DNA from 2 places in the Amycolatopsis coloradensis genome. Region 2 is predicted to be linked to the other one. Evidence: predicted binding sites of a transcription regulator. Region 2 holds the regulator's gene; the other holds the start of a gene.
The links. Region 2 encodes HspR, which represses chaperone genes until heat shock. Its sites were predicted from a motif close to ANNTTGAGTNNNNNNNACTCAANNT; they were not measured.

Region 1: lon (endopeptidase La) is a predicted target of HspR. The motif match lies at 4,518-4,542, and genes of this name have one in related genera.

What each region holds. Positions count from the first base shown of each region.
Region 1 is NZ_CP150484.1:8,887,650-8,898,309, reverse strand. Features, by position in the region: gene LCL61_RS41725 (alkaline phosphatase PhoX) at 76-1,236, opposite strand; gene LCL61_RS41720 (helix-turn-helix transcriptional regulator) at 1,233-1,736, opposite strand; gene LCL61_RS41715 (hypothetical protein) at 1,733-1,933, opposite strand; gene lon (endopeptidase La) at 2,099-4,501, opposite strand; gene LCL61_RS41705 (SAM-dependent methyltransferase) at 4,669-5,517, opposite strand; gene LCL61_RS41700 (GNAT family N-acetyltransferase) at 5,536-6,474, opposite strand; gene LCL61_RS41695 (putative bifunctional diguanylate cyclase/phosphodiesterase) at 6,755-9,370, shown strand; tRNA gene LCL61_RS41690 (tRNA-Thr) at 9,450-9,522, shown strand; tRNA gene LCL61_RS41685 (tRNA-Met) at 9,572-9,644, shown strand; gene rpmG (50S ribosomal protein L33) at 9,690-9,854, shown strand; gene LCL61_RS41675 (MaoC family dehydratase N-terminal domain-containing protein) at 9,943-10,392, shown strand; gene LCL61_RS41670 (MaoC family dehydratase) at 10,389-10,660, shown strand, end outside.
Region 2 is NZ_CP150484.1:1,641,307-1,651,966, forward strand. Features, by position in the region: gene LCL61_RS07510 (alpha/beta hydrolase) at 1-285, shown strand, start outside; gene dnaK (molecular chaperone DnaK) at 453-2,324, shown strand; gene grpE (nucleotide exchange factor GrpE) at 2,321-3,100, shown strand; gene dnaJ (molecular chaperone DnaJ) at 3,134-4,312, shown strand; gene LCL61_RS07530 (heat shock protein transcriptional repressor HspR) at 4,318-4,746, shown strand; gene LCL61_RS07535 (DUF305 domain-containing protein) at 4,961-5,569, opposite strand; gene LCL61_RS07540 (lytic polysaccharide monooxygenase) at 5,554-6,306, opposite strand; gene LCL61_RS07545 (globin domain-containing protein) at 6,467-7,567, opposite strand; gene LCL61_RS07550 (globin domain-containing protein) at 8,025-9,230, opposite strand; gene LCL61_RS07555 (MarR family winged helix-turn-helix transcriptional regulator) at 9,501-9,965, shown strand; gene LCL61_RS07560 (MFS transporter) at 10,041-10,660, shown strand, end outside.

The DNA of each region.
Region 1 (10,660 bases), 1.8 Mb from region 2:
CCTGTCAACGAGAGAGGGGTTGATCAGGTCGTGCCCTGCCGACGTCGATCGCGGTGCGGGTTCACCAACAGGCACTCAGGAACGGAAGGGGCCGGTCACCTCGTAGGTGATCCCGCCGGAGGACGAACCGGAGGTACCGCGTTGCGACGAGAAATACAGCCGGTTGCCCGCCGGGGTGAACGCGGGACCGCAGATCTCCGACGAGCTCTGGCCGTTGATCCGCAGGAACGGCGCCACGATGTCGTTCGGCGTGATGATGCAGATCTCCATGTTGCCGCCGTCTTCGGCGACGTACAGGTCACCCGAAGAGGTCCCCGTGACGTTGTCGACGCCGGTCAGCGGGGCCGAGCCGGGGCTGACCAGCGAGTCGTCGTAGGCCAGCTCGTAAGTGTTGTTGGTCAGGTTGAGCTGCCAAACGCGGTTGTCGCCCTTGGTGGTGAACCACGCGGTGTCGTTGGCGTAGTGCAGGCCTTCGCCGCCGGAGAACCGCTTCGCACCGGACACCTGGTTGCGGGTGGCGGTGGGAGAGCCGTCGGGGTCGGGCACGTTCGCCCAGGTGAAGCTGCCCGAGGTCGCCGTGCCCGCCTTCAGCACCTGCAGCGTTCCGGCGGAGAGGTTGCCCCAGGTCGTCGGGACGAAGCGGTAAAAGCAGCCGTCCGAGGTGTCCTCGGTCAGGTAGACGACCTTGCGCACCGGGTCGGCCGCCGCGGCCTCGTGCTTGAACTTCCCCATCGCGGGCCGCTGGACGGCGGCCGTGGCCGGACCGTTCGGCTGGCACTCGTAGACGAACCCGAGGTCGATCTCCTCACAGGAAAGCCAGGTGTTCCAAGGAGTCTTGCCGCCCGCGCAGTTCTGGCGCGTATTCGCCAGGATGCGATGGGCACCGGTGATGTTCCCGCTCGCGTCGAATTTGACCGCGCTCGCCCCGCCGCCGGGCGTGATCTCCGAATTCGACACGTAGATCCAGCCGCTGCCGTCGGCGAACACCGCGCCGCCGTCCGGGGCGCTGTGCCAGGTGTACCCGGTGTTCGCGACCTTCTGGCCGGACCTCGCGATGACGCGGCTGGTGAATCCCGCCGGCAGCTGGATCCCGTTCGCGTCGGCCGCCTGGAGCGCGCCGTACGGGCTGGGTCCGTTCTGGGCAGGCGCGGCGAGGGCCGCCCCCGAGAGCCTGTTTCCGAACGCCGTGACACCGGCGCCGACCACGGCCGCGCGCAGGAAATTCCGTCGCTTCACTCATGCCTCCGAGACATCCGCTGATGTGGTGGTGCGGGAAGGAGCGGGTCGGAGAGTACGGGCGGAACGGGACTTCCAGGTGAATTCGCGGCATATTCACCGCGAGAAGGGAACTTTCGTAGGGAACCCTCGCTCAGCACAATTTCCCGGGCTTTGCGGAGTCCCGGCGCGTCGGCCCCGCCGCGCTGTTCCGCGACGGCCAAAGCGAGCAGTATCCGATCGATCGGTGCGCATCCGCCATTGCGGTGGTGACGACGTCCGATCAGGTGACGCCAGTCGGCGAGATACTCGTCGATTCCCGGCTCTCCGGGCAGTGCCCGGAGCAGTGCGCGCAACAGCACCCTCATCTGGTTTTCGTTGCCGGGCAAGGTGTTCCGGGCCAGCGTGTCGGCCAAGGTGCTGCGGGACCAGCCGGTCGCGGCGGCCAGCGCGCGGATGCTGAGGCCGCTTCGGTCGCGAAGTTCACGCAGTCGCGCCATGAACTCCGATTCGGTGTTCATCGGTGTGCCCTGGCGGGCACGGGGTGACGGAGAACGGCGCCGAACAGGGCGATGGCGATGCCCGCGGCGATCGAGGCACTGGTGCCGGCGAAGGTCAGTGCCGCGGTGAAACCGGTGAGAATGCTCAGACAGACGATCTGACCGGCCGAAACGCACCTGCGCCTCGGCCGCAACGGGGAAAGAATTCCTTGACTCATGACCTTGCCCTCTCAAGGTTCACGCACCCCGGCTGGGTGGCACGCAATACACGTTATCAAAACGTGATAGGGAGTTTAAGGTGAGGCAATGTCCGGGTTCGTCCGGATCTCGGAAAGCCGAAAGCCCCGGATCCTTGGGAGATCCGGGGCTTCGGCCTCGCGCTGTTACGCCGCTTGGGCGACCGGAGCCGTCGCCGGGGCCAGCGCGATGTCCAGCACGTCGCGGACGTTCGCCACGGCGTGGACGTCCAGCTGTGCCAGCACTTCGGCCGGGACATCGTCCAGATCGGGTTCGTTGCGCTGCGGGATGATCACCGTCTTCATTCCCGCCCGGTGCGCGGCCAGCAGCTTCTGCTTGACCCCGCCGATCGGCAGCACGCGCCCGGTCAGCGACACCTCACCGGTCATCGCGACGTCCGACTTCACGACCCGGCCCGAAAGCAGGGACGCCAGCGCGGTCGTCATCGTGATGCCGGCGCTCGGCCCGTCCTTGGGCACCGCGCCCGCGGGGACGTGCACGTGGATGCCGCGGTCCTTCAGGTCGCCGACCGGCAGTTCCAGCTCGGCGCCGCGCGAGCGCAGGTACGACAACGCGATCTGCACCGACTCCTTCATCACGTCACCCAGCTGACCGGTCAGCGACAGCCCGGTCGAGCCCGACTCCGGATCCGCCAGCGACGCCTCGATGTAGAGGACGTCACCGCCGGCGCCGGTCACGGCCAGCCCGGTCGCCACGCCCGGGGTCGACGTTCGCTGTGTCGACGCGGGCAGCGAGGACTCCGGCAGGTGCCGAGGACGGCCGAGGTAGGTCTCGAGCCCGTCGGCGTCGATCGTCAGCGGCAACTCGACCTCGTCGAGGGCGACCTTGGTCGCCACCTTCCGCAGCACCTTCGCGATGGTCCGGTTCGCGTTGCGCACCCCGGCTTCCCGCGTGTACTCGGCGGCGATGCGGCTGAACGCGCCGTCGGTCAGCGTGACGTCGTCCTTGCCGAGGCCGGCGCGCTCCAGCTCGCGGGGGAGCAGGTGGTCGCGGGCGATGGTCACCTTCTCGTGCTCGGTGTAGCCGTCGAGGGTGACCAGCTCCATCCGGTCCAGCAGCGGGCCGGGGATGGTCTCGAGCGCGTTCGCCGTCGCCAGGAACACGACGTCGGACAGGTCGAGCTCGACCTCGAGGTAGTGGTCGCGGAAGGTGTGGTTCTGCTCCGGGTCCAGCACCTCCAGCAACGCGGCCGTCGGGTCGCCGCGGTAGTCGGCGCCGACCTTGTCGATCTCGTCGAGCAGCACGACCGGGTTCATCGAGCCCGCTTCCTTGATGGCGCGGACGATCCGGCCGGGCAGCGCGCCGACGTAGGTGCGGCGGTGACCGCGGATCTCGGCCTCGTCGCGGATGCCGCCGAGCGCCACGCGGACGAACTTGCGGCCCATCGCCTTCGCCACGGACTCGCCGAGCGACGTCTTGCCGACCCCGGGAGGGCCGGCGAGCGCCAGCACTGCGCCCGAACGTCGTCCGCCGACCGGGCCGAGCCCCGATTCCGCGCGACGCTTGCGCACGGCCAGGTACTCGATGATGCGTTCCTTCACGTCGTCGAGACCGGCGTGGTCGGCGTCGAGGATGTCGCGCGCCGCGGCGATGTCGTGGACGTCGGTGGTGCGCTCGTTCCACGGCAGTTCGAGGACGGTGTCCAGCCACGTGCGGATCCAGCCGCCCTCGGGGGACTGGTCGGAGGTCCGCTCCAGTTTGTCCACTTCGGACAGTGCGGCCTTCTTGACCGCGTCCGGCAGCTCGGCGGCCTCGACGCGGGCGCGGTAGTCGTCGTCGTTGGCGGTGCCGTCGAGCTCGCCCAGTTCCTTGCGGATCGCTTCGAGCTGGCGGCGCAGCAGGAACTCCTTCTGCTGCTTCTCCATGCCCTCCTGGACGTCCTTGCGGATGGTGTCGGTCACCTCGAGCTCGGCCAGCTGCTCGCGGCTCCATTCGAGGGCCTTCTCCAGCCGCGTGGAGACATCGAGCATGGTCAGCAGTTCGAGCTTCTGCTCGGTCTTGAGGTAGGACGAGTTGCCTGCCAGGTCGGCGACCGCGGACGGGTCTTCGACCTCCTGGACGGCGTCGATCATCTGCCAGCCGCCGCGCTGCTGGAGGATCGCGATGACGACGGACTTGTACTCGGACGCGAGTTTCGCGGCGTTGTCGTCGGTGGTCTCGGTGGCGACCTCGGCGTGCACCCAGCGGGCGGCGCCGGGCCCGTCGGCGATGCGGCCGACGACGGCGCGGCGGGTGCCGCGCAGCAACACCGCGGTCTTGCCGCCGGGCACGCGCCCGATGCGCTCGACGGTCGCGATGGTGCCGAGTTCGGCGTACTCGCCGTGGACGCGGGGGACGATCAGCACTTCGGCCTTCGTGGCGGCGCTGGACCGGATCCCCGGGAAAGAAGCCTGGGCAGGCGTGTTGGCCTGGGCGGACTCCACCGCGGCGCGCGTCTCCGTGTCGGCGAGGTCGAGCGGGACGATCATGCCCGGCAGCACGACGTCGTCATCGAGCGGGAGGACGGGCAGGAGGCGGTTGTCGGTCATCTGTGCACTCCTCGGTTAGTTGAGTCTGCCTAGCTCAACTCTCCGATCGACCCGTTTGTTTCCTTTCCGCGTTCGCCGTCAGCGATCACCTATTTCTCCGACCTCTAAAGCCCAACGCGTCGCGTTTAGCGGGCTAAACGCGACGCGTTGGGGCCAGAGGTCGGATGTCAGGGGTGGGCGGCGACCCCGCACCAGGCGAACGGCCGGGCGCCTTCTTCGTCCCGCCGCAGCTCCCGCACCGGCCGCCAGTCGGGCAGGTGGACGACGCCGGGCTCCAGCAACGGCCAATCCCCGAAGAGCGGCTCGATCTCTTCGCGATCCCGCATCCACACCGGGTTGCTCGTCTTCCGGTACTGCTCGACCATCCAGTGGAGACCGTCGGCTTCCTTGCCCGTCTGGCCGCCGAAGCTCATATGCGACAACCCCAGCCAGCTGCCCGGCGCCAGCGCGTTCCGGTAGGTCGCGACCAGCGCGGGCGGATCGTCGTGCGGCCCGGCGAAATGCAGGACGGCCATCATCATCAGGCACACCGGCTGGTCGAAATCGATCAGCCGCAGCGTCTCCGGATGCCGTAGGACGTCCTTCGGTCGCCGCATGTCCGCCTGGACGATCCCGGCCCAGTCGGTCGCCTCGTGCCGTTCGAGGATCAGCTCCGCGTGCGCCACCGCCACCGGCTCGTAGTCGACGTACACGACCTTCGCCGTATCGCCCGGCTCCAGTTCCTCCTGGACGATCTCGTGCACGTTCCCGGCGGTCGGGACACCGGAGCCCAGATCGATGAACTGCCGGATCCCGGCGTTCAGCGCCGCGCGCACGACCCGGTTCATGAACTCGCGGTTGTGCCGCGCGCCCGGTTTGACCCACCGCCACTGCTTTTCCAGCGCGCGGGCGAACTCGCGGTCGACCGCCCAGTTGTGGGTGCCGCCGAGGAACCAGTCGTAGATCCTCGCCGCGGACGGCTTTTCGGTGTCGACCCCGGTCGGAGCCACCGGGGCCGCGTCATCGTCCCTCTTCACGAAATGAGCCTATCGGGATCAGGGCACCGCGGGTCGGCGCTGCCAGTACGTCCAGAGCGGCCGGTAGCCCTGCGCGTACCAGAACGGCGTCGATCGTGGGTTGGCCAACGCGTGGTGCAGCAGCACGGCTTCGGTGCCGCATTCGTCGAAGACCTGGTGCGCGTGCGCGGCGAGCGCCGTCCCCACCCCGCTCGAGCGCGCCGGTTCGGCCACCGCGAGCGACGACAGGTAGCCGACCTTCTCCGCCGCGACCCGGTCGCCGATCCACGCCGTCTCGCCGGGGAACTGCACCCGGACCATGCCCAGCGGGCGGCCGTACAGTTCGGCGATCCACAACGTCGGATTTTCGCGGCCGACGTGTTTCGACAGCTCCGCCGTGATCGTTTCCTCCGCGCCCTCGCGCAAAGTGACAGAACCGAACTGCGCGTCATAACGCTGCAATTCCAGTTCGAGTCCGACGGCGGTTTCGAGATCATCCGCTTCGGCGGGCCGGATGTGCACTCCGGGAGTGGCGGGCGGCCCCGTCACGGCGAGCCGGTCGGCCGGGCGGACCGCGATCACCAGCACCGGCGCGAAGCCGCGGCGCAGCAATTCGGCCGAGCCGGGGGAGTCCCGGCTGGGCCGCACCACGGTCGCCGCGGTCTCGACATCCCCAGGCGGGGCGACGGTCTTCAGATGTTCATCCCATCGGGTGAGTAATGCGTCAAGGGCAGCTTCCGGGCGAGGGCCGGTGAGCCGCGCTTCGAGGCGATGCTCGACGAGCGCCCGCCACGGAGAGTCAACAGAATCGGGGCGTGCCTCGGTCCGTACCGACAATCCGGCGGCGGCCGAGTCGCCTGCCGTCGCGGAGAGTGACACGGAGCCCTCGGCAGGCTCCAGTGCAGGCATTTCGGGGAGCAGGGCGTCCACGGTGGCGAGCCGCTCGGCGTGCCCGGCGGCGATGGCGTGGCTATTCATAGGGCTATTCAAGCCCCTACTGATGGGTCCGCCGGGAACTTCACGAGATTGGCCGGGGCGTGGCGCCAGGTGACTTCCGGTAGTCGGAAGGAACGCGAATAACGCTCCCATTTCACCCCTTGGTCCACGCAGGTCAGCGGGACGCGCCCATTGTTAACCCTGGGGTGATCTCATACTGTCTCGAATGGGACTCGGGTACGCCCTCCGGGGTACTGTATTGCCCTCGTCCCCGAGGTCGCGGTAGGACAAGACCGGTTGGGCAGCCGGGAAGGAAGGTCGGATGCCGGACACGAACGGCAGGCCCGGGAGCGCCGCACAGGCGCCGGCGGGCAAGGGAGGCGCCGTTACGGAGGCTCGTACCGACGAGCGACGGTTCCGCGTCTACACCTTCGCGGTACTCACCATGGGCATCGCCGCCGCGGCCGCGGTCAGCCTCTGGCTGGACTTCGAGGCTTCGGACGACCTGTTGTGGATCGGGCCGATCCTCGCGCTCGCGTTCCTCCTCGCCGAACAGCTCGGCATCAACGTCGACGTCCGCAGCGGTATCTCGTGGACGATCTCGTTCACCGAGATCCCGCTGGTCATCGGTTTCTTCGTCGCTCCCTTCGAAGTCGTGCTCGCCGCCCACCTCGCGGCGGGCATCGGGACATTGCTGGCCCGCAAGGTCGCGGGCCGCGTGCTCTACAACGCCGGCGCCTTCCTGCTGGAGATCACCGGCGCGTTCGCCGTGGCAGGGCTGGTGAAACAGGCCTCCGGCGCCCACGACATGACCTGGATCGCCGCGCTGGCGGGCACTTTGACCGCGCCGCTGGTCAGCACGCTGCTCGCGCTCGCCGCCGTCCGCGTGCTGCGCCGCCGCATGCGGGTCAGCACCGCGATCCGCTTGACCGGCCGCATCCTCGTCGTCGGCTTCGTCAACGCTTCGGTCGGCCTTTCCGGATATTTGGTCATTTCCGGGACACCGAAGGCCTGGCCGCTCGTGCTGGCGGTGTTCCTCGGGCTCACCGCTTTGTACTGGGCGTACTCCGACCTGCTCCGCGAGCAGCGCGACATGGAAGCGCTGTCCGACGTCAGCCTGATGGTCGCGCGATCCGGTCAACAGGCCGCCGCGCGGCCCGCCGGGCGAGCCGACGAACTCGTCGGCGGTGTCGACGTCCGCGAATGGGCGACCATCGCCGAACGCATCAAGGACCAGCTCGCCGCCGGCCGGGTCGTGCTCAGGCTCCGGCTGGAACCGAAGGACACCATGCGGATGGTCGTCGCGGGCGACGAACTGCCGCCCGTCGACCCGGCCGCCGACGACCCGCTGCTGCGCCTGCCCGGCGCACACGTCCGGCACTTCCGGATCACCGAAGCCAATCCCGACGTCCGCTCCGCGTTGCTCGACCGTGGCGCGCAGGAGGCGCTGGTCGTCCCGTTGCGCAGCGCGAACCAGCTCCTCGGCGTCGTCGAAGCGCACGACAGGCTGTCCCGCTGGCGCGGGTTCGGCAAGTACGACGTCCAGCTGCTCGGCACGATGGCCAGCCACCTCGCGACGTCGCTGGACAACCGGCGCCTGCTCGCGACCCTGCGCCACGACGCCTACCACGATCCGCTGACCGGCCTGCTCAACCGGCCGGGCTTCCGCCAGGTCGCCAAGGAACCGTTGCGGGAACAGGTCAACGCGGTCGTGCTCCGGATCGACCTCGACGTCTTCTCCACCGTCAGCGACGCCCTCGGCTACGTCTGGGCCGACCGGATGGTCATCGCCGCGGGCCGCCGGATCCGCGACGCGCTCGGCCCCGACGTCCCGCTCGCCAGGCTCGAAGGTGCGTCCTTCGCGGCGCTCCTCGTCGGCTGCGCGCCGGAACGCGCCCAGGCCTCCGCGGAACTGCTGCGCGCGGAACTCGTCGCCCCGTATCCGGTGGACCGGCTTTCCGTCGAGGCCAACGCGATGATCGGCTACGCCACTTCGTCGGCGGAAGACGACGAACAGGTCGACGTCGACGGGCTCCTGCAACGCGCCGACGTCGCCGTCCGCGCGACCAAGGGCGGCGAAGAGGTCCGCGGCTACATGGCCAGCATGGGCCAGATCTTCATGCGCCGGTTCCAGATGGTCACGCAGTTCCGGCAGTCGCTGGAAGAAGGCCAGCTGAGCGTCCACTACCAGCCGAAGATCACCTTGCCGAACCGGCAGATCCAAGGCGTCGAGGCGCTCGTGCGCTGGGTGCATCCGGAGTTCGGCAGGCTCGGCCCCGACGAGTTCGTCCCGGCGATCGAAGCCGCCGGCCTCATCGGCGTCCTGACGTCGTTCGTGCTCGAAGAGTCGTTGAAGCGCGTGCGTAAGTGGCTCGACGAGGGCCTGCGCATCTCCGCCGCGGTGAACCTGTCGGTGCGGAACCTGGCCGACGAGGACTTCCCGACGAAGGTCGCGCGCGAACTCGACCGTTTCGGCATCCCGCCCGAGCTGCTCACCTTCGAGCTGACCGAGTCCGGTGTGATGTCCGACCCGCAAAAGGCACTGCCGATCCTGCGGGAGCTGCACTCCCTGGGCATCGTGCTCGCCGTCGACGACTTCGGCACCGGCTACTCGTCCCTGGCGTACCTGCGGCAGCTCCCGGTCGACCAGGTCAAGATCGACAAGAGCTTCGTCCTCGGCATGGGCACCGACCTCGGCGACCTCGCCGTCGTGCGCTCCATCGTCGAACTGGGCCATTCGCTCGGCCTCACGGTCGTGGCGGAGGGTGTCGAGGAAGACGTCGCGCGGGATCAGCTCGAGGCGATGGGGTGTGACGTGGCGCAGGGCTACCTCATCTCGCGGCCGCTGCCGGAGGACCGCCTGGAGGCGTGGCTGCAGGCCCGCACGGCACGCTCGCCGGGGCGGCACTCCGAGACCGTCCTGACCCTGCTGACCTGAGGTTTTGCGGTAAGGGGACCCCCCTGAAATCGGGGTCCTCCGAAGTTGGTAATCTTTCCAAGTCCTCGCGAGAGGCAAGGCCCCTTTAGCTCAGTCGGCAGAGCGTCTCCATGGTAAGGAGAAGGTCTACGGTTCGATTCCGTAAAGGGGCTCGCGACCTCAGCCGCGTCACGTAAGCGTGTCGCGGCCAGGTTCATGTAAGGCGGTGTAGCTCAGCTGGCAGAGCAAGCGGCTCATAATCGCTGTGTCGCCGGTTCAAGTCCGGCCACCGCTACGCGGTAATCCTGGGTATCCCAGGCCTAGTAGAGAAGGAAATGCTGTGGCTGCCACTGACGTGCGACCGAAGATCACGCTCGCGTGTGAGGAGTGCAAGCACCGCAACTACATCACCAAGAAGAACCGGCGCAACAACCCGGATCGCCTGGAGATGAAGAAGTTCTGCCCGAACTGCGGTACGCACCGGACTCACAAAGAGACCCGCTGAGCGTCTAGCGGTTCTACCTGTCTTACCCGAAGCCGTCCTGGCCGCCAGGGCGGCTTCGGGTATTTTTCGGGTTCGGTAGCCTGCTCGGGTGGCCTTGGACCAGTCGTTCACCGGGCGGGTGTACCCGCCGACCAGTACCTATGAAGTGAGTCGCGAGAAGATCCGGGAGTTCGCCGACGCGCTCGGCGACGCGAACCCGCTCTACCGCGATACCGAAGCGGCGAAGGCGGCCGGCTACCCCGACGTCATCGCCCCGCCGACGTTCCTGACGATCATCAACCTCGCCTCGATCAACGCGATCGTCTCAGACCCCGAGCTGGGGCTCGACTATTCGCGGATGGTCCACGGCGACCAGCGGTTCACCTATACGCGGCCGGTACACGCGGGCGACGTCCTGTCGCTCACCACGTACATCGACAACATCATGACCCGCGCCGGGAACGACTTCATCAACCTGCGCGCCGAGATCTCCGGCGCCGACGGTGGCCCGATCGCCACCACGAACGCCCAGCTCGTGGTCCGAGGGGAGGACGCGTGAGCACGTTCACCGTCGGGGAAGAACTGACACCGCTGACCATCGACGTCACCCGGGAGCAGCTGGTGCGCTACGCCGGCGCCTCGCTGGACTTCAACCCCATCCACTGGAACGAGGCCTTCGCCAAGGAGGTCGGCCTGCCGGACGTCATCGCGCACGGGATGCTGACCATGGCGCTCGGAGCGCGGCTCGTCACCGACTGGCTCGGCGACCCCGGCCGCCTTGTCGACTACTTCGCGCGCTTCACGCGCCCCGTGGTCGTGCCGAACGA
Region 2 (10,660 bases):
GACATGGCGAGCGGGTGCGCGGGGTGGCCGGTGCCTTCGGCGTACCTGCCGCGGCCGCAGCGCGTCCAGGGCGCGGCGCCGATCCTCGTGGTCGGCGGCGAACACGATCCGGCGACGCCGCTGGTGTGGGCGAAGGGGCTCGCGCGGAACATCGAGAACTCGACGTTGCTGGTCGACGCCGGGTACGGGCACACGGGGCTGCTCAACTCGGCCTGCGTGCGCACCGAAGAGGTGAAGTACCTGGTGAGTGGTGTCACACCCGCTCCCGGCACGGTCTGCCGGTAGATCCGGGAACAAGACGACCGTGCCGCACGTTGAGCCGGATGCAAGGTTGAGTGAGGGTGACTCAAGTCCGGCTTGACGGAAGCCCCATCATCCCGATACAACTTGCGTTGAGCCCACTCAAGGTGGGCCGAAACGTGCAGGTCACGAACTAGCAGGAGGATCACACCATGGCGCGAGCGGTCGGCATCGACCTCGGCACGACCAACTCGGTCGTCGCTGTCCTTGAGGGCGGCGAGCCGACGGTCATCGCCAACTCGGAAGGTTCCCGCACCACCCCGTCCATCGTCGCCTTCGCCAAGAACGGCGAAGTGCTGACCGGCCAGCCGGCGAAGAACCAGGCCGTGACGAACGTCGACCGGACCATCCGGTCGGTCAAGCGGCACATCGGTACCGACTGGAAGACCGAGATCGACGGCAAGGCCTACACCTCGCAGGAGATCAGCGCCCGCGTGCTGATGAAGCTCAAGCGCGACGCCGAGGCGTACCTGGGCGAGACCATCACCGACGCGGTCATCACCGTCCCCGCCTACTTCGAGGACGCGCAGCGGCAGGCCACCAAGGAGGCCGGGCAGATCGCCGGCCTGAACGTGCTCCGCATCGTCAACGAGCCCACCGCGGCGGCGCTGGCGTACGGCCTCGACAAGGGCGAGAAGGAACAGACCATCCTGGTCTTCGACCTCGGTGGCGGTACGTTCGACGTCTCGCTGCTGGAGATCGGCGAGGGTGTCGTCGAGGTCCGCGCGACCTCCGGTGACAACCACCTCGGCGGTGACGACTGGGACGAGCGCATCGTCACCTGGCTGGTCGACAAGTTCAAGTCGTCCAACGGCATCGACCTCACCAAGGACAAGATGGCGCTCCAGCGCATCCGTGAGGCCGCCGAGAAGGCGAAGATCGAGCTCTCCAGCTCGAACTCGGCCAGCATCAACCTGCCGTACATCACGGTGGACGCGGACAAGAACCCGCTGTTCCTCGACGAGCAGCTCTCCCGCGCCGAGTTCCAGAAGATCACCTCGGACCTGCTCGAGCGCACCCGCAAGCCGTTCAACAACGTCATCCGTGACGCGGGTGTCGCCGTCGGCGACATCGACCACGTCGTGCTCGTGGGTGGTTCCACCCGGATGCCCGCCGTGTCCGAGCTGGTCAAGGAGCTGACCGGCGGCCGCGAGCCGAACAAGGGCGTCAACCCGGACGAGGTCGTCGCCGTCGGCGCGGCGCTGCAGGCCGGTGTGCTCAAGGGTGAGGTCAAGGACGTCCTCCTGCTCGACGTGACCCCGCTTTCGCTGGGCATCGAGACCAAGGGCGGCGTGTTCACCAAGCTCATCGAGCGCAACACCACGATCCCGACCAAGCGTTCGGAGATCTTCTCCACCGCGGACGACAACCAGCCCTCGGTGCAGATCCAGGTGTTCCAGGGTGAGCGCGAGATCGCGGCGCACAACAAGAAGCTCGGCATGTTCGAGCTGACCGGTCTCCCGCCCGCCCCGCGTGGCGTGCCGCAGATCGAGGTCACCTTCGACATCGACGCCAACGGCATCGTGCACGTCCTCGCGAAGGACCTCGGCACGAACAAGGAGCAGTCGATGACGATCACCGGTGGCTCCGCGCTGCCGAAGGACGACATCGAGCGCATGGTCAAGGACGCCGAGGCGCACGCAGAGGAGGACAAGCAGCGCCGCGAGGAGGCGGAGACCCGCAACCAGGCGGAGACGCTGGTCTACCAGACCGAGAAGTTCGTCAAGGACAACGAGGACAAGCTGCCCGACGAGCTCAAGGGCAAGGTGAAGTCCGCGATCGACGAGGCCAACGAGGCGCTCAAGGGCACCGACTCGGCGAAGATCCGCGAGTCCATCGAGAAGCTGAACACGGCTTCGCAGGAGCTGGGCACCGCGCTCTACGCCAACGCCACCCCGGGCGCCGAAGGTGCCGCCGGTGATGGCGCCGCCGGTGCGGCGGGCTCGGGTGCCGGTTCGCAGGCCAAGGCGGACGACGTCGTCGACGCCGAGATCGTCGAAGAGGACGAGAAGGACAAGAAGTGACCGGACGCTACGACGAAACCGAGGGCCGGGGCCCGGACGAACCGGTGGTCGTGCGGGACCGTAGGCGGATCGATCCGCTGACCGGTGAGGTCCGATCGGCCGCCCCGGCGACCGAGCCCAAGGATGGTCCGAAGCACGCCGCTCCGACCGAGGACCCGGTGGCGCCTGCGGCGCAGACCGAGCCGGAGCCCGCGGTCCACGCGGGCCCCGGCCTCGGGGAGTCCATTGTGGACGACTCCGTGTCGGTGGCCACCGGACTGGAGAAGGAGCTGGCGGAACGCACCGCCGACCTCCAGCGTCTCCAGGCCGAGTACGCCAACTACCGGAAGCGCGTGGACCGCGACCGCGAACAGGTCGTCGCCGGCGCGAAGGCGTCGGTCGTCAACGATCTGCTCCCGCTGCTCGACGACCTCGAGCGCGCGGAGCAGCACGGCGATCTGACGGGCGCCTTCAAGGCGGTCGGCGAGAAGCTGGTCGGGAGTCTGCAGCGGTCGGGCCTCGAGCCGTTCGGTGCCGAGGGCGAGCCCTTCGACCCGAGCGTCCACGAGGCGGTCCAGCACAGCACGTCGCCGGACGTCACCGGGCCGACGGTCACCACGGTCATGCGCCGCGGATACCGCTTCGGCGAACGCGTGCTGCGCGCGGCGCTGGTCGGGGTCACCGACCACGAGCCGGGCGCGGCTCCCGCGCCGTCGGCGCAGGACGCCCCGGTGGACCCGCCCGTCGGCGGCGAGCTGCCGCTCGAGGGCGAACTTTTCGATGAGAACGACCGCTGATCGGCGATACGGCGTGAAAGGAGGAGACGTTCGGTGAGTGCACGGGAATGGATCGGTAAGGACTTCTACCGTGAGCTGGGCGTCTCCTCCGACGCCACCGCGGACGAGATCAAGAAGGCCTACCGCAAGCTGGCCAAGGAGAACCACCCCGACGCCAACGCGGGCAACGCGGAGGCCGAGAAGAAGTTCAAGGCGGTCTCCGAGGCGTACGGCGTTCTTTCCGACGCGTCCAAGCGCAAGGAGTACGACGAGGCTCGGCGCCTCTTCGGCTCCGGCGGTCCCGGCGGCTTCGGCTTCCCGGGGGCCGGCGGCGGTGGCGGCGGCGGTTTCGACGTCGGCGACATCTTCGGCCAGGCGGGTCAGCAGCAGGGCGGCTTCGGCGGTCTCGGCGACATCCTCGGCGGGCTCTTCGGCCGCCGAGGCGCGGCTGCCGGTGCCACCGCGAACCGGCCGCAGCGCGGCGCGGACGTGGAGACCGACGTCCGGATCGATTTCGCCGAGGCGGTCAAGGGCGCGACCCTGCCGCTGCGGCTGTCGAGCCCGGCGACCTGTTCCACCTGCGGCGGCAACGGCGCGAAGCCGGGGACTTCCCCGAGGACGTGCGCGACCTGCCAGGGCAGCGGGCTGGTCAGCCGGAGCCAGGGCGCGTTCGCGTTCTCGGAGCCGTGCCGTGACTGCCGTGGCCGCGGCACGATCATCGACGACCCCTGCCCGGAATGCGCGGGCGAGGGCATCAGCACCCGCACCCGCACGCTGACCGTGCGGATCCCGCCGGGCGTCGCCGACGACCAGCGGATCCGGCTGGCAGGCCAGGGTGAACCGGGCCGTGGCGGCGCGCAGCCGGGCGATCTGTACGTCCGCGTGCACGTCGCTCCGCACGCGGTGTTCGGGCGCAAGGACCTCGACCTGACGATCACCGTGCCGGTCTCCTTCACGGAGCTGGCCCTCGGTGGCACGATCACCGTGCCGACGCTTGAGGGCAAGGTCTCGCTGAAGGTGCCGCAGGGCACAGCGAGCGGTCGCGTGCTCCGGGTGCGTGGCAAGGGAATCGCGAAACGCGACGGCTCGCAGGGCGATCTGCTGGTCACCCTGCAGGCGGCCATCCCGGCCAAAGTGGACGACAAGGCTCGTGAAGCGCTGGAGGCCTACGCGGAGGCCATGGCCGATCACGATCCGCGACCGGAGATCACCGAACTTCTCGAAGGCAGGTGAGCACGATGTTCGGCGGGCTGCCGCACGGTGCGGACGAGGACACCCCGGTGTTCGTCATTTCGGTGGCGGCGCAGCTTTCCGGCCTGCACGCGCAGACCCTGCGGTCCTACGACCGCCAGGGTCTCGTGTCGCCGGGCCGGACCTCCGGCGGTGGACGGCGTTACTCGATGCGGGACATCGCGTTGCTGCGCGAAGTGCAGCGACTGTCCCAAGAGGACGGTGTCAACCTCGCGGGCATCAAGCGGATCATCGAGCTGGAGAACCAGGTCGACGCGCTCCGCGCGCGAATCGCCGAACTGACCGAAGAGCTCACGGCGGCGTACGTCGCCGCCGAACAGACGGCCGCGGCCGTGCACGCCTCCTACCGCAAGGATCTCGTTCCCTTGCGGCAGCAGACGGCGCTCGTGGTCTGGAAGCCCAGAAAACGCAATTAGTCCTCTGAATGCTCCGGGTCACCTTTGAGGTACCTGCTGCATGGGGTCCGGAACGCCACCGCGGCAGCACCTTGCCAAGTACATGAAGGCCCCCTTCCTCGCGCCTAGGTGCAGGAAGGGGGCCTTCATGTACTTCTCCGCAAGGCGGAGGTGGCGGAGCCTGAGCCCAGCGCGACGCGGTCGCCTTACCCCGCATTCAGAGGACTGAATGGCGTTATTGGCCGGGCACCAGGGTCCGGATCTGCTGGACCTCGCCGGTGCGCGAGTCCATGATCCGCTGGGCCAGCGCTTTCGCCTCCGGGTTCTTGCCGTCCTTCAGCTCGGTCCTCGCCAGGGCGACCCCGTTGTGCTGGTGCGCGACGAAGATGTCGGCGAAGTCGAGGCCGAACTCCGCACCATCCTTTTTGGACAGTGCTTCGAGGAGGCCCTTGTCGGTGAGTCCGTCGCCACCGTGATGGTGGTGCGCGTGCGGATCCGCCGAACCCGTCTCGGGTTTGCCCCAGGCCTTCAGCCAGTTCCGCATGTCGGTGGTCTCGGTCTGCTGCGTCGCCTCGATGGCGGCCGCGAGATTCGTCAGCTCCTGCTTCTGCCCCTGCTTGGCCTTCACCAGTTTGACGATCTCCACGCCCTGGTTGTTGTGGGCGATCATCATCTGCAGGAACATCACGTCGGCGTCGTTGTACTCCGCGGACGCCCCCGCCGACTGGGGGACCGGGGAGATCGGGGCGCCGGCGTTGGGCGGTGAGCCGTCGCCGGCCCCGCAGCCCGCGAGGGCCACGAGACCGGCGACGAGAACGAGGGCCAGCTTCACTGCCGTGTCCACAGCGCGGGCGTGTTCGGCGGCTCCCAGCCTTGGATCGCCGTATGTGCCATCTGGCACCGGTAAGTGACGCCGCCGTAGGTCACCGTGTTGCCGACCGCGTAGGACGTCCCGGCCGCCCAGGTGCCGCCGGTGGGCGGGTTGGTGGTGCTGGTCGGCGGGTTCGACGTCGTGGGCGGGTTGCTGGTGGTCGGCGGGTTGCTCGTCGTGGGCGGGTTGCCGCCGCCGATCTGCAGGTCGATGCAGCTGTAGAAGGCCATCGGCGTGTCCGCGATGTTCCAGATGGCGAGCACCTTCTGCCGGCCGCTGAAGCCGTTCAGGCTCACCGTGTGCGACGTCGGGTCCTTCGGCGCGGAGTTGTTCCCGCTGATGTCGGCGATCTTGGTGCCACCGATGTAGTACTCGTAGTTCGTGGTCCGGTGGTAGGCGGTGAACTTCCAGTTGAAGGTCACGCTGTTGCCGACCGACGCGGCGGGCCACGGCTTCGATTCGTCGTTGAGCTCGGCGAATCCGGGAACGCCGCCGTTGCAGCTGCGGAGCCCCTTGGGGCCTTCGACGCTCTGCGGTTCGTAGACGATGGCACCGCAGCCGGAAACCTTGCCTTGGGCGCAGTTCGCCTGGCGGCTGGGCGGGGACAGTACGTAGCCATGGGCGCTGGCCACCTGCGGGATGGCCACGATGGCGATCGGGGCGAGGATCGCACCGGCGGCGGCTGCCACGAGCTTGCGTTTGACGGTCATGCCGGCTCCTGGGGGATGGAACGACGGTGTTCCCGTGAGGGGGAGCAATGTGGTCTAGACCATAAATCCGCCGGTGACCGCGGTCAATGATTCACTGACCTACTGCTGCGTCGAGCCCAGAGGGAACAGCCGATCGGCCTAATACGAACGACGCGTCGGCTCAGTCCAGGGTGAAGGGGTCGTACTTGATCCGCTCCAGGTCGGTGCCCGCGGCGAGCAGTTTCGCGATCGTCGCCCGGATCATCGGCGGTGACCCGGCGACGTACACGTCGCGCTCCTTCCAAGCGCCGCGCTGGGTGACCGCCGTGGCCAGCGTGCCGCGGTCGCCGCCGGCGATGGTGCCTTCCTCGGTCACCGGGGTCACCGTCAGCCAAGGGCAGGTGACGGTGAGCCCGCGGAGTTCGTCGAGGGCGTAGAGGTCTTCCGGACGGCGGCCGCCGAAGAACAGGTGCACCGGCGGGTTGTTCGTCCAGCGCGACATGTCGTCGAGCAGGGCGAGCAGCGGCGCGATGCCGGTGCCGCCGCCGATCATCAGCAGCGGGCGGCGTTCCGTGTGGTTCACCGAAAGCGCGCCGAGCGACGGGCCGAGGCGCCAGACGTCGCCGAACCGGGTGTGGTGGACGATCGCGCGCGAGACCCAGCCGCCGCGCACGGCGTGCACGTGGAACTCCATCGTTCCGTCTTGGTGCGGCGCGGTGGCGGGCGAGAAGTATCGCCACATGCGCGGCCGCTGCGGGACTTCGACGCTGACGTAGCCGCCGGCCCGGTACGGGAGCGGCTGGTCGGTGCGCACCTTGACCACGGCGACGTCGCGGGAGGCGAGGCGGTGCTCGATGACGGTCGCCTTCCACCACGCGGGCCCGGTCTGCTTGTTCGCGGCCTCGCGCATGTGCTTCGAAATGACGCCGTACGCGGTGACCCAGGCGTCTTCCAGTTCCGGTGTCCAGTCGTCCTTCAGGAACCTTTTCAACGCGGCGATCAGCGCGACGCCGACGGCGTCGTAATGGCGGCCGACGACGTCGAACTTCCGGTGGTCACGGCCGAGCTGACCGAGGAACGTGGCCAGCTCGTCCGGCCGGTCCACCATCTGGACGACGTAGACGAGTGCGCGCAGCAAACGATTTCGCTGCGTGGCCATGTTGATCGGGAACAACGCCCTGGCATCCGGCGAAACGGAGAAGAGCACGCCGTAGAAGTACTGGGACAGCTCCTCGGCCTTCGTTTCGACGGCGGCGAAACTCTCCCTGATGAGCTTGGCCATCGCGACGGTCTTGTCCGCCGACGGTGTTTCGATCAAGGGTGGAACGGGAATCGGTGAAGATCTCGACGGACTCGGCGGATGCTCGTACTTCACTGTTTCGGCAGTCATGGGTGAACGATTTTCTCCAGTTGGATCGGGCATATTCTCCAGACCCGATGTCATCGTGCTCGTGTTCCCCCGAGGGGTCCCGACTGTATGCCCGAACGTCGCGAAAGCATCCACGAATGGTTGTTTCCCGCTCGAACGGAGCAAACGATATACGCGCCGTCAACACCGTCTGGCACTAAGTAAAGGTGATCAAGAAGACGGGATTTTCCTTGCTCACCAGGGTTTTTCGCCACGGGGGCCGGAAAGCGTGATCCGCCGATCGGGTGGGTTTTTCTCCGTGATTACCGGGTCACGTAACGGTATGCGTCCGGTGACTGATCCCCATTGTGGAATCGCATTCGGACAGCGCCTAGTCGATGGTGAAGGGGTCATACGCGATCTGGTCGAGCGCGCTGCCCGCGACCAGCATCCGGGACACCGTCGCGCGGATCATCGCGGGCGAGCCGGCGACGAGGATCCGGTGCCCCGGCCAGGATCCTTGCTGGGTAACGGCTTCCGCGAGCGTGCCCTGCACGCAGCCGGGGGCCTCTTCACCGTGTTCGACCACCGGCGTCACGGTGAGCCACGGGTTCGTGGCCGCGAGAGCGCGCAACTCGTCGAGGTCGTAAAGGTCCTCACGCGACGGTCCGCCGTAGAACAACTGGACCTTCGGGTTCTCGCCCCACTGCGCGAGGTCGTCCAGGATGGCGCGCAGCGGCGCGATGCCGGTGCCGCCGGCGATCATCAGGACGTCGCGGCCGTCGGTCCGGTCGATGGACAGCCTGCCGAGCGGCGGTCCCAGCCGCCAGACGTCGCCGGGCTGCGTGTGGCTGACGATGGCGCGCGACACCCAGCCGCCGTCGACGGCGCGCACGTGGAACTCGATGCCGCCGTCCTCGCGCGGCGCGTTCGCCGGCGACAGGTAGCGCCAGAGCCGTGGTCGCTGCGGTACTTCGACGCTCATGTACTGACCGGGCTGGTACGGCACCGGGAACTCGGGTTGGACGCGGACCAGGGCGAGATCCCAGGTGAGCCGCCGGTGTTCGAGCACGGTGGCCGACCACGACGCCGGGTTGACGTCGGCCGCGGCTGCCTCCTGCATCGCGCGGGCGACGATGGTGAACGCCTCCGCCCAGGCCCGTTCGACCTCCGGTGTCCAGTCCGGACCGAGGTGGTTCTTCAGCGAGGCGAGCAGCGCCGTGCCGACGGCCTCGTAGTGCCGCGGGATGACGCCGAACTTGCGGTGGTCGCGGCCGAGCTGGGTCAGGAACGGCACGAGGTCGTCGGGCCGGTCGACCATCTGCACGATGTGGACCAGCGCGCGGACCAGCCTGCCGCGCTGGACCTCCATGTTGATCGGGAAGAAGTCGCGGGTCGCCGGCGCGAGGGTGAACAGCATCCCGTAGAAGAACTGGGAGATCTCCGGGATGAAGGGCTCCGACTTCGCCCAGGTGTCCCGGATGAGCCGCACCATCGCGGTGACCGCGGGCGGGGCTTCGCGCGGCGCCGAGGACCGCGGGACCGGGCTGACCGCGTCGGCCGTCACGGGCTGGGAGTCGCTGATCGGGTAGCGCATGCCGGAAGACGGTTCCCCAGGTTCACGAACGAGGGTCCACTGGAGAAGAATTCACGGATCATTCACCTCTCCGGTCGGTGGCTGTCGGGCCGGTCGGCTGGTTCCGGCTCGCTCGCGAGACTAGCTGCCGAGAGGCCTTTTGCCCGCATCGTTGCTCCGGACGGGTGTACTCGAAACCGGTCGGCAGTGGGGGATCTCACGAGGTAAATAGTTGTCTTACGCAAGTGTCGCCGAATAAAGTTGTACCGTACAAGTAGCCAGGAGGCACCGATGAGCTCCGCCGACGACGCCAGGGTCGAACTGATGCGTGAGTTGAAGGCCGCCTCCCAGCTACAGCACGCCTGGACAATGCAGGCCTGGCAGGACGACCCCGGCCTGCACCCGGCGGCCGCGATGCTGCTGTCGGACCTGGCGAAGCACGGCGAGGCGCGCCCTTCGGAATTGGCCAAACGACGCTTTGTGGACCTTTCGGTCATAAGCCGTCAAATTTCCCAGCTGTCCGCGGCGGGGATGGTGGACCGCCGTCCCGCGCCCGAGGACGGCCGCGCGTCGATCATCAGCATCTCCGAGCGCGGGCGTGCGGAACTGGGCCGCAGGCGGGCCGGGTATCTGGAGTTCATGGAGCGCGCGCTCGGTGACTGGGACGACGAAAAGGTCCTCGAGCTGACCACGCGGCTGGCGGAGATGAACGCGGACGTCCGAGCGGCCCTGTCCGCCCGGACATGCGACGTTTGACGGCGGCCGTTCCTACCCGCCGGTCTTGACTGAACGGACCTTTCGCGACGCCGTCACGCCGGTAGCGTCGAAGGTGTGCGAAGCAGGGTCGCGTTGCTGGTCGCGTTGGGTATCGACAACTTCGGCTCGGGACTCTTCCTTCCGCTGGGCCTCGTCTTCGTCATTCGCGTGGTGGGTTTGCCGCTCGCCCAGGCGGGAGGTGCGGTCACGCTCGGTGCGTTGGCCGGTCTGCTCGTTCCCGTGCTCGCCGGCCGCCTCGTCGACCTGATCGGCCCGAGGACGGTGATGATCTGCTCCCACGTTCTCCAGGCCGCCGGAGCAAGCGCTTTCCTGCTGGCCGACGGGTTCGCCGGCGTCGTCGGCGCGTCCGTCATGCTCGCGGCCGGGCAGCAGCTGTTCTACAGCTCGCAGTTCTCGCTCATCGCCGACGTCGCGGGCGAAGGGCCGAAGGACCGGCCGTTCGCCGAAGCCGCGATGGTGCGCTCCGCGGGCTTCGGGCTGGGCGGGCTCGCGGCGGCCGGACTGCTGGTGTGGATCGGGCGTGAGGGTCTGTACGTCGCCGTGATGGTCGATGTCGCGACCTTCGTCATCGCCGCGGCCATCCTGTCGACACTGGTCACGCCCGCCCCGCGGCCTTCGCCGCGCTGCTCGGGGCCCGCGCGGGTCTGGCGGAACCGCCCGTACCTGGCGCTCAT